DNA from 2 places in the Mesorhizobium sp. M0340 genome. Region 1 is predicted to be linked to the other one. Evidence: riboswitches for the same ligand, from Rfam matches in the RefSeq annotation. Region 1 holds a riboswitch; the other holds the start of a gene.
What was found. Region 1 has a riboswitch for S-adenosylmethionine ahead of NKI79_RS06375 (O-succinylhomoserine sulfhydrylase). Riboswitches for the same ligand answer to the same signal wherever they lie in the genome.
Positions count from the first base shown of each region.

Region 2: linked by a shared signal. The riboswitch ahead of metX (homoserine O-acetyltransferase MetX) and the one ahead of NKI79_RS06375 (O-succinylhomoserine sulfhydrylase) in region 1 are both predicted to bind S-adenosylmethionine.

Region 1 covers NZ_JAMYRR010000003.1:341,423-345,838, reverse strand. The annotation lists gene araD1 (AraD1 family protein) at 1-599, shown strand, start outside; gene NKI79_RS06385 (hypothetical protein) at 626-1,078, shown strand; gene NKI79_RS06380 (2'-deoxycytidine 5'-triphosphate deaminase) at 1,095-2,189, opposite strand; SAM riboswitch at 2,324-2,401, shown strand; gene NKI79_RS06375 (O-succinylhomoserine sulfhydrylase) at 2,472-3,662, shown strand; gene NKI79_RS06370 (ceramide glucosyltransferase) at 3,699-4,416, opposite strand, start outside.
Region 2 covers NZ_JAMYRR010000022.1:68,602-73,017, reverse strand. The annotation lists partial or broken gene NKI79_RS25860 (DUF1330 domain-containing protein) at 1-48, shown strand, start outside; gene metW (methionine biosynthesis protein MetW) at 74-688, opposite strand; gene metX (homoserine O-acetyltransferase MetX) at 861-2,030, opposite strand; SAM riboswitch at 2,126-2,203, opposite strand; gene hisC (histidinol-phosphate transaminase) at 2,342-3,451, shown strand; gene NKI79_RS25840 (prephenate/arogenate dehydrogenase family protein) at 3,458-4,393, shown strand.

The sequences.
Region 1 (4,416 bases):
GCCAGATCGGCGTGCAGCCGGAATGGTTCTACAAGGGCAACGGCACCATGGCGGTGGCGCCCGGTGCGGCGCTTATGTCGCCGGCCTTCGCCCAGGATGCCGGCGAGGAGCCGGAGATCGCCGGGATCTATGTGATCGGCGACGACGGCGCCCCGTTCCGCGTCGGCTTCACCCTGTCGAACGAGTTTTCCGACCACGTCACCGAGCGTGTGAACTATCTCTTCCTCGCCCATTCCAAGCTGCGCAACGCTTCGTTCGGCCCGGAGATCCTGATCGGCGACCTGCCGTCCGATATCCGCGGCGCTTCACGCATCCTGCGCGACGGCAAGCTGCTTTGGGAAAAGCCGTTCCTGTCGGGCGAGGCGAACATGTCGCACACCATTGGCAATCTCGAGCATCACCACTTCAAATACTCGGCCTTCCGCCAGCCGGGTGATGTGCATGTACACATGTTCGGCACGGCGACGCTGTCCTTCGCCGACGGCATCAGGACCGAGGCCGGTGACGTATTTGAAATCGAGGCGCAGGATTTCGGCCTGCCGCTGCGCAACCCGCTTGAAATCGAGCAGCCGGTGAAGGTGGCGGTGAAGGCGTTGTAAACTAGTGACAGAATTCAGGAACGAAAATGAACGGCCTGCGGATTGGCACTGTGTCCCTAAGTTTAGTCCTGTTCCTCGCCTTTTTCTCCCCGTCGGCTTACAGCGCCGGACAATGCAGCGCAAAATCCTATCGCGAAGCCCGGATGTCCATGACTAACCGGCTTCTGGCCACCGGCTATTCGAAATCGCAAGTGGGCTTTCTGATGCGCAACGCGGATCGCATGACGTCCGCACTCCGCGCTGACAGACTGAACGACAATGGCAGAGCCTGCGGTATCGACTCCGCCAGAGCCCATGTGCTGGGATGTCTCGGCAAGCAGTTGTTCCCCTTGCAGTCCAGCTCAAGCGCCTCACTTGACGACGAGAAGCAAACCAGAGGATTTTGGGGGAAGAAGCGATTTGCAGTGCGAGAACTGCTCTTTGTCGGTCAGTTTCATGGCTGCCTTGGCGCCGCGAAAGAATATCTGTTTCGCGGCTGACGGCTTGCGAACAAGATCATCGCGCGGCGCGGAAATGCTTGGACAGTTTCAGACCCTGCGCCTGATAGTTCGAGCCGAGATCTGTGCCGTAGAGCGCCTGCGGCCGTTTCAGCATGTGCTCGTAGACCAACCGTCCGACGATCTGGCCGTGGTCGAGGATGAACGGCACTTCGTGGCTACGCACCTCGAGCACCGCCCGGCTGCCGGTGCCGCCCGACGCCGAATGGCCGAAACCCGGGTCGAAGAAACCGGCATAATGGACGCGGAACTCGCCGACCAGCGGGTCGAAAGGCGTCATTTCGGCGGCGTAGAGTGGCGGCACATGCACCGCCTCGCGCGACACCAGAATATAGAATTCGTCCGGATCGAGCACCAGCTCGCCGGCACCGCTCTTGTAAATGGGCTCCCAGAAATCGACGACATCCTGCGCGGCGCGCTTGTCGACGTCGACCAGGCCGGTGTGGTGCTTGCCTCGATAGCCGACCAGCCCGTCCTTGTCGCCGTCGAGATCGATCGACAGCGCGATTCCGCCGCCTGAGATGTTGGGTGGTTCGGTGGCGACCAACATTTCGGCGCGGTGCAACTCGTGCAGCTGGCTTTCCGACAAGAGCGCATTGCCGGTGCGGAACCTGATCTGCGACAGCCGCGAGCCGGTCCGCACGACGATCGGGAAAGTGCGCGGGCTGACCTCCAGATAGAGCGGGCCTTCATAGCCGGCGGCGATCTTGTCGAACTCGTGGCCACGGTCGGTCATTACCCGGGTGAAGATATCGAGCCGTCCGGTCGAGCTTTTCGGGTTGGCGGAGGCGGAAATATGGGCGGGCAGCGCCAGGCTTTCGAGCAGCGGCACGATGTAGACGCAGCCGGTTTCCAGCACGGCACCTCCGGCGAGGTTGATCTCGTGCAGCTTCAGCCGGTCGAGCTTGTCGACAACCCTGTGGTCCGGGCCGGGCAAGAAGGAAGCACGCACTCGCCAGGCCTTGTCGCCGAGCCTGAGGTCAAGGCTGGCCGGCTGGATCTGATCGGCATCGAGCATGTGCGGCGATTTCAGCGCACCCGTCTGGAACAGCGCGGAAATATCCTGATCGGGAAGAATGCCTGTCTGCCGCAAGGGTCTGGCTCCGTTCGAACGCCGGGCGAGGTCTTGTTCTGTCGCAGGTCCGACCTGGACGCCTTTGGCACCTGCTTGGTACAACCCTCTTAATCATGCCGGCAATTGACGCAAGCGTGGCGCGGGTCTAAAGCTCGTTATCCCGTGGTGATTTGGCCGGTCGGCTTGCAGCCACGTTAAACAAGTCGCTAAAGGACCGTCGGGCCGCAAGGCCATATGGACCGGTTGCGACTTTCGCGGCCGGTTTTTTGTTGTTTGGACCAATTTTGGTGTTTGGATGGAATGATGACCAAGAAGCGCGACTGGAAGCCTCAGACCGCACTCGTGCATGCCGGGACGCTGCGTTCCGGCTTCGGCGAGACCTCCGAGGCGATGTATCTCACCCAAGGCTATGTCTACGAGACGGCGCAAGCGGCGGAGGCCCGCTTCAAGGGCGAGGAGCCGGGCTTCATCTATTCGCGCTATGCCAATCCGACGGTCGACATGTTTGAGAAACGCATGTGCGCGCTGGAAGGAGCCGAGGACGCGCGCGCCACGGCATCCGGCATGGCGGCGGTGACGGCAGCACTGCTGTGTAGCGCCAAGGCGGGCGACCATATCGTGGCGGCGCGCGCGCTGTTCGGCTCCTGCCGCTGGGTGATCGAGACGCTGGCGCCGAAATACGGCATCGAGGCAACGCTGGTCGACGGCACCGACATCGCCAATTGGGAAAAGGCGGTCAAGCCAAACACCAAACTGTTTTTCCTGGAAAGCCCTACCAATCCAACGCTGGAGGTAGTCGACATTGCCGCCGTCGCGGCACTTGCCAATTCGATCGGCGCCAGGCTGATCGTCGACAATGTCTTCGCTACGCCCTTGCAGCAGAAACCGCTGCAACTCGGCGCCCACATCGTCGTCTATTCGGCCACGAAGCATATTGACGGCCAGGGGCGCTGTCTTGGCGGCATCGTTCTGTCGGACAAGAAATGGATCGACGAGAACCTGCATGACTATTTCCGCCACACCGGCCCAAGCCTCTCGCCCTTCAATGCCTGGACGCTGCTGAAAGGCCTGGAGACGCTGCCGCTACGCGTACGCCAGCAGACGGAAAGTGCCGGCCGCATCGCGGATTTCCTGGCCGAGCGCCCGCAAATCGCCCGCGTCATCTATCCCGGCCGCGCCGACCACCCGCAAGCGGCCGTGGTCAAGAAGCAGATGTCGGGCGGCTCGACGCTGATTTGCTTCGATGTGAAGGGCGGCAAGCAGGCGGCCTTTGCCTTCCAGAACACACTCGACGTCGTGCTGATTTCCAACAATCTCGGCGACGCCAAGAGCCTGATCACCCATCCGGCGACGACCACACACAAGAACTTGACTGATGAAGCCCGCGCCGAGCTCGGCATCGGACCGGGAACGCTCAGGCTGTCAGTCGGCCTTGAGGACGCCGACGACCTGCTCGAAGACATCGAGCAGGCACTGAGAGTTGCCGGATAAGGGCTGGCCGAACAGAGGCGAGCGGGGACGTGCCGATCAGGCGCCGGACGGGGTCTCTTCCAGCTCCGCGACGGTCTTTGTCTGGATAGTCATCACGTTGCCGCGCCAGTCGACGGCGCCGCTCAGCCATCCGCGCGCCCAAATGGCGGGAAGCATCAGGTCTCGTGCCATCATCGCCGGGATCGTGCGCGGCGACAGGTGCCATCTCTTGGCCGAGGCCAAGGCGCATTCCGGCAGGTAGGCCGCGACCAGCACGGCGATGGCGGTGGCCGGCAGGCTGACGCCGGCGTCAGCCGCCGCGATCAGCGCCAGCACCAGCGGCGGTGCCGCGCCGATCAGGATTTCGGGAGCAAAGAACAGTGCAAAGGTGACGCGGCGCAGCCGCGCCCAGCGCGCCTGCCGCGACCAGATTTCGCCAAGCGTGCGCCGGCCGAGCGGCTGTTCGAAGGGAGAGGCGACAAGATTGACCCGCAGTCCGAGCCCGTTGACCAGCTTGGTCGCGGCGGCGTCCTCGGCGATCTCGGCAGCAAGCGCGCGGATGCCGCCATTGGCATCGAGCATCGGCTTATTCCACAACATGCTCTTGCCCTGGGCGAAGCCGAGGCCGAGCGCCTCTCCAGCGTACTGCCAGCGTGCCTGCAGCGTGTTGAGAAAGGCGCATTCGACCTCCCCCCAGAAGCCGTCCGGCCGCGAGCCGATTGGCGTCGAGCAGACGAGGCCGGTGTCATGCCGCCACGCCGCCATCAGGTGCTGG
Region 2 (4,416 bases), on a different contig from region 1:
GTCGATGGCGTCCAGCACCCGCACAAGGCCACCGACGTTCTCGAATAAGGGGACGACCTGCGACGATTGGCTCTTATCGTTTCAGCAGAAACACCGCCTGCTGGCCGAAAAAGTTCCAGAACCACCAAGGCATCGAGAAGCCGATCCGCTGGCCATTGGCGTCGAGCGCGGTCGCCTTTTCCACCGTCGCGCCAAGCTCGTCGCACAGATTGACGAAATCGCGAATGGTGCAGAAATGGATGTTGGGGGTGTCATACCACGAATAGGGCAGGTCCTTGGTCACCGGCATGCGGCCGTTAAACAGTAGCGAAAAGCGCACCCGCCAGTGGCCGAAATTTGGGAATGAGACGATGGCGCGGTTGCCGATCCTGAGCAGTTCGTCGAGCACCAATTTCGGATTGCGGGTCGCCTGCAAGGTCTGCGACAAGACGACGAAGTCGAAGCCCTTATCGGGATAGAATTGGAGATCCTTGTCGGCATCGCCCTGGATGACCGACAGGCCGCGCGCCACGCATTCGTTGACGCCGCGCTGCGACAGTTCCAGCCCGCGACCGTCGACCTTCTTGGTCGCCTGCAGCAATTCGAGCAGCAGGCCGTCGCCGGAACCGACGTCCAGCACCCGCGACTGCGGCGGGATGAGATCGGCGACGACCTCGAGGTCGACGCGCTGGGCGCGGTTGACGCTCATGGGCTCGCCTTCTGCCTGGCGCATGATCCTGATCCGAAAAGTCTGCAACTTTTCGGGGTCATGCGCCGATGCCTGGCGCATGATCCTGATCCGAAAAGTCTGCAACTTTTCGGGGTCATGCGCTGATGCCTGGCGCATGATCCTGATCCGAAAAGTCTGCAACTTTTCGGGGTCATGCGCCGAGCCCTCTCGCCCGCGCGGCCGAGGCGATGAAGCCTTTGATGGCGGCGAACAGTTCCGGTTCGTCGAGCAGGAAGGCGTCGTGGCCGCGGTCGGTCTCGATCTCGACGAACGAGACCGAGGCGCCGGCCGCATTCAGCGCGTGCACGACCGAGCGGCTCTCCTCGGTCGGGAACAGCCAATCGCTGGTGAACGAAACCAGGCAGAAGCGCGTCTTGGTGCCGGCGAAGGCATCGGCCAGCCGGCCGCCATGGTCGGCGGCGAGATCGAAATAGTCCATCGCCCGGGTCATGTAGAGATAGGAGTTGGCATCGAAGCGATCGACGAAGGTCATGCCCTGATGGCGCAGATAGCTCTCGATCTGGAAGTCGGCATCGAAGCCGAAGGTCAGCGCTTCGCGGTCCTGCAGGTTGCGGCCGAACTTGCGGTGCAGCGCTGCTTCCGACAGATAGGTGATGTGAGCGGCCATGCGCGCCACCGCCAGCCCCTTTTCCGGCCGCTTGCCATGCTCGAAATATTTGCCGCCATGCCAGTCCGGGTCGGCCATCACTGCCTGCCTGCCGACCTCGTGGAAAGCGATGTTCTGCGAAGAGTGGCGGGCGCCGGTGGCGATCGGCAGCGCCGAGAAGACGCGCTCGGGATAGCTCGAGGCCCATTGCAGCACCTGCATGCCGCCCATCGAGCCGCCCAGCACGCTGAACAGCTGTTCGATACCGAAATGCTCGACCAGCATCAGCTGCGCGCGCACCATGTCGCGGATGGTGATGATCGGCAGGTCGAGCCCGTAGGGCTTGGCGGTGGCGGGATTGGTCGAGGCGGGGCCGGTGGAGCCGAGGCAGCCGCCGATGACGTTGGACGAGATGACGAAGAAACGATCGGTGTCGATGATCTTGCCGGGGCCGATCAGCACTTCCCACCAGCCCGGCTTGCCGGTCACCGGATTGGTGTTGGCGACATGCTGGTCGCCGGTCAGCGCATGGCAGACGAGGATGGCGTTGGAGCGCTCGTCGTTGAGCGTGCCATAGGTCTGGTAGGCGATCTGGAACGGCGACAGCAGCGTGCCGGCGTCGAGCTTGAGCGGCTTGTCGGCGCCGAAACGCAACACCGGGCTCGACGGCTGGTCGGCCTCGTTGTTGGTTTTTCGCGCGCGCAAAGCGACCATCACATCTCCTTGCCCGGCCTTCAGTTGTCCACCGCCGGTCTGGGCAACAACCAGCCAGGGCAACAAAAAACCGGCCATGCCTTCGCAAAGCCGGTTACAAGATGCAAACGGCCCTTTAGCAAGTTGTTTAACGTGGCTGCAAGCCGACCGGCCAAATCACCACGGGACTTTCGCTGCTCTTCTAGGACCGACGCATGGCTTCGTCAACGGCAAGTTCTTGATCCCGAATTGCCGCCCCTCGACATTCCGGGCCACGGCTTGTATTTCCGCTGCGGCCTCCGGATGGAGGCAATCTCGACGGATTTCATGGAATGAGCCAGATACCGGATCAGACACGTCCAAGGCCCCGCGCCGGCATCATGGACATCGAAGCCTATGTGCCCGGCAAGAGCGCGGCGCCTGAAGGTGTCGCCAACGTCCATAAATTGTCGTCGAACGAGAACCCGCTCGGCCCTTCGCCAAAGGCGATAGAGGCCGCGCGCGCGGTCGCCGACAAGCTCGCGGTCTATCCCGACGGCAGCGCCAGGCGCCTGAGGGAAGCGATCGCCGAGGTGCACGGGCTCAACCCGGCGAACATCGTCTGTTCCAACGGCTCCGACGAGATTCTGGGCCTGCTGGCGCAGACCTACCTCGCACCCGGCGACGAAGCGATCATCACCGAACACGGCTTCATGGTCTACAAGATCTACATACAGTCGGCCGGTGCCGTCCCGGTTACGGTCAAGGAGACCGATGAACGCGCCGATGTCGATGCAATCCTTGCCGCGGTGACGCCGCGTACCAGGATCATCTTCCTTGCCAATCCCAACAATCCAACCGGCACCTACGTGCCGTTCCAGGAGGTGCGCCGCCTGCATGCCGGCCTGCCGCGAAACGTGCTTCTGGTGCTGGATGCCGCCTACGCCGAATATGTCCGGCGCAACGACTATGAAGCCGGCGTCGAGTTGGTGGGCAGCGCGGAAAACGTGGTCATGACCCGCACCTTCTCCAAGTTGGGCCTAGGCGGCGCGCGGATCGGCTGGATGTATGCGCCAATGCACGTCATCGACGCGATCAACCGCGTGCGCGGGCCTTTCAACGTCAATGCGACTGCTATCGAGGCCGGTATCGCGGCGATCCGCGACCGCGTCCATATCGAGCGCAGCGTGGCGCATAACGAGACCTGGCTGGCATGGCTGACCGAGCAACTAAGCGGGCTTGGGCTGCGGGTGACACCGAGCGTCGGCAATTTCATCCTTATCCACTTTCCCGAGGACAAAAAGCATTCGGCGGCGGCTGCCGACGACTACCTCAGTGCGCGCGGCTACATATTGCGGCGCGTTTCCGGCTACGGTTTTCCGAACGCGCTGCGCATGAGCATCGGCACCGAAGAGGCCAACCGCGGCGTTGTCGCCGCACTCGCGACATTCCTGAAAAGCTAGAACACCATGACCTCACCGATGTTCGAAAAGATCGCGCTGGTCGGCATCGGCCTGATCGGCTCGTCGCTTGCCCGCGTCATCCGCCGCGAGGGGCTCGCCGGCCAAGTCGCGATTTCGACGCGCAGCGAAGCGACGCTGGCGCGGGCGAGCCTACTCGCCCTCGGCGACGCCTACACGACGGATGCGAAAGAGGCGGTTCGCGATGCCGATCTGGTCGTCGTTTCGGTGCCGGTCGGCTCTTCGGGTATCGTCGCCGCGGAGATCGCGCCGGCGCTGAAGAAGGGCGCCATCCTCACCGATGTCGGCTCGACCAAAGCATCGGTGATCGCGCAGATGCAGCCGCATGTGCCTGATGGCGTGCACTTCATCCCCGGCCATCCTTTGGCCGGCACCGAAAAGTCGGGACCGGATGCCGGTTTTGCCGAACTGTTCGAGAACCGCTGGTGCATCTTCACGCCGCTGCCCGGCACCGATCCCGCGGCACTGGAAAGGCTCTCGGAATTCTGGCGCCGCTGCGGCTCCAACATCGACACGATGGACCCGCAGCATCACGACATGACGCTGGCCATCGTTTCGCATCTGCCGCACATCATCGCTTATAACATCGTCGGTACCGCCGACGATCTGGAGTCGGTGACCAAGTCCGAGGTCATCAAATACTCGGCTTCCGGCTTTCGCGACTTCACCCGTCTCGCCGCGTCCGACCCGACCATGTGGCGTGACGTCTGCCTGCACAACAAGGACGCCATCCTCGAAATGCTGGCGCGATTCTCGGAAGATCTGTCCTCGCTGCAGCGGGCGATCCGCTGGGGCGACGGCGAAAAGCTGTTCGACCTGTTCACCCGCACCCGCGCCGTCCGCCGCTCGATCATCGAGGCCGGCCAGGATATCGACGTACCGGATTTTGGTCGCCAGGCAGTCGAACACCCGCCGAAGGGATAAGCCGCGGCAGGCCGATCGCAGGC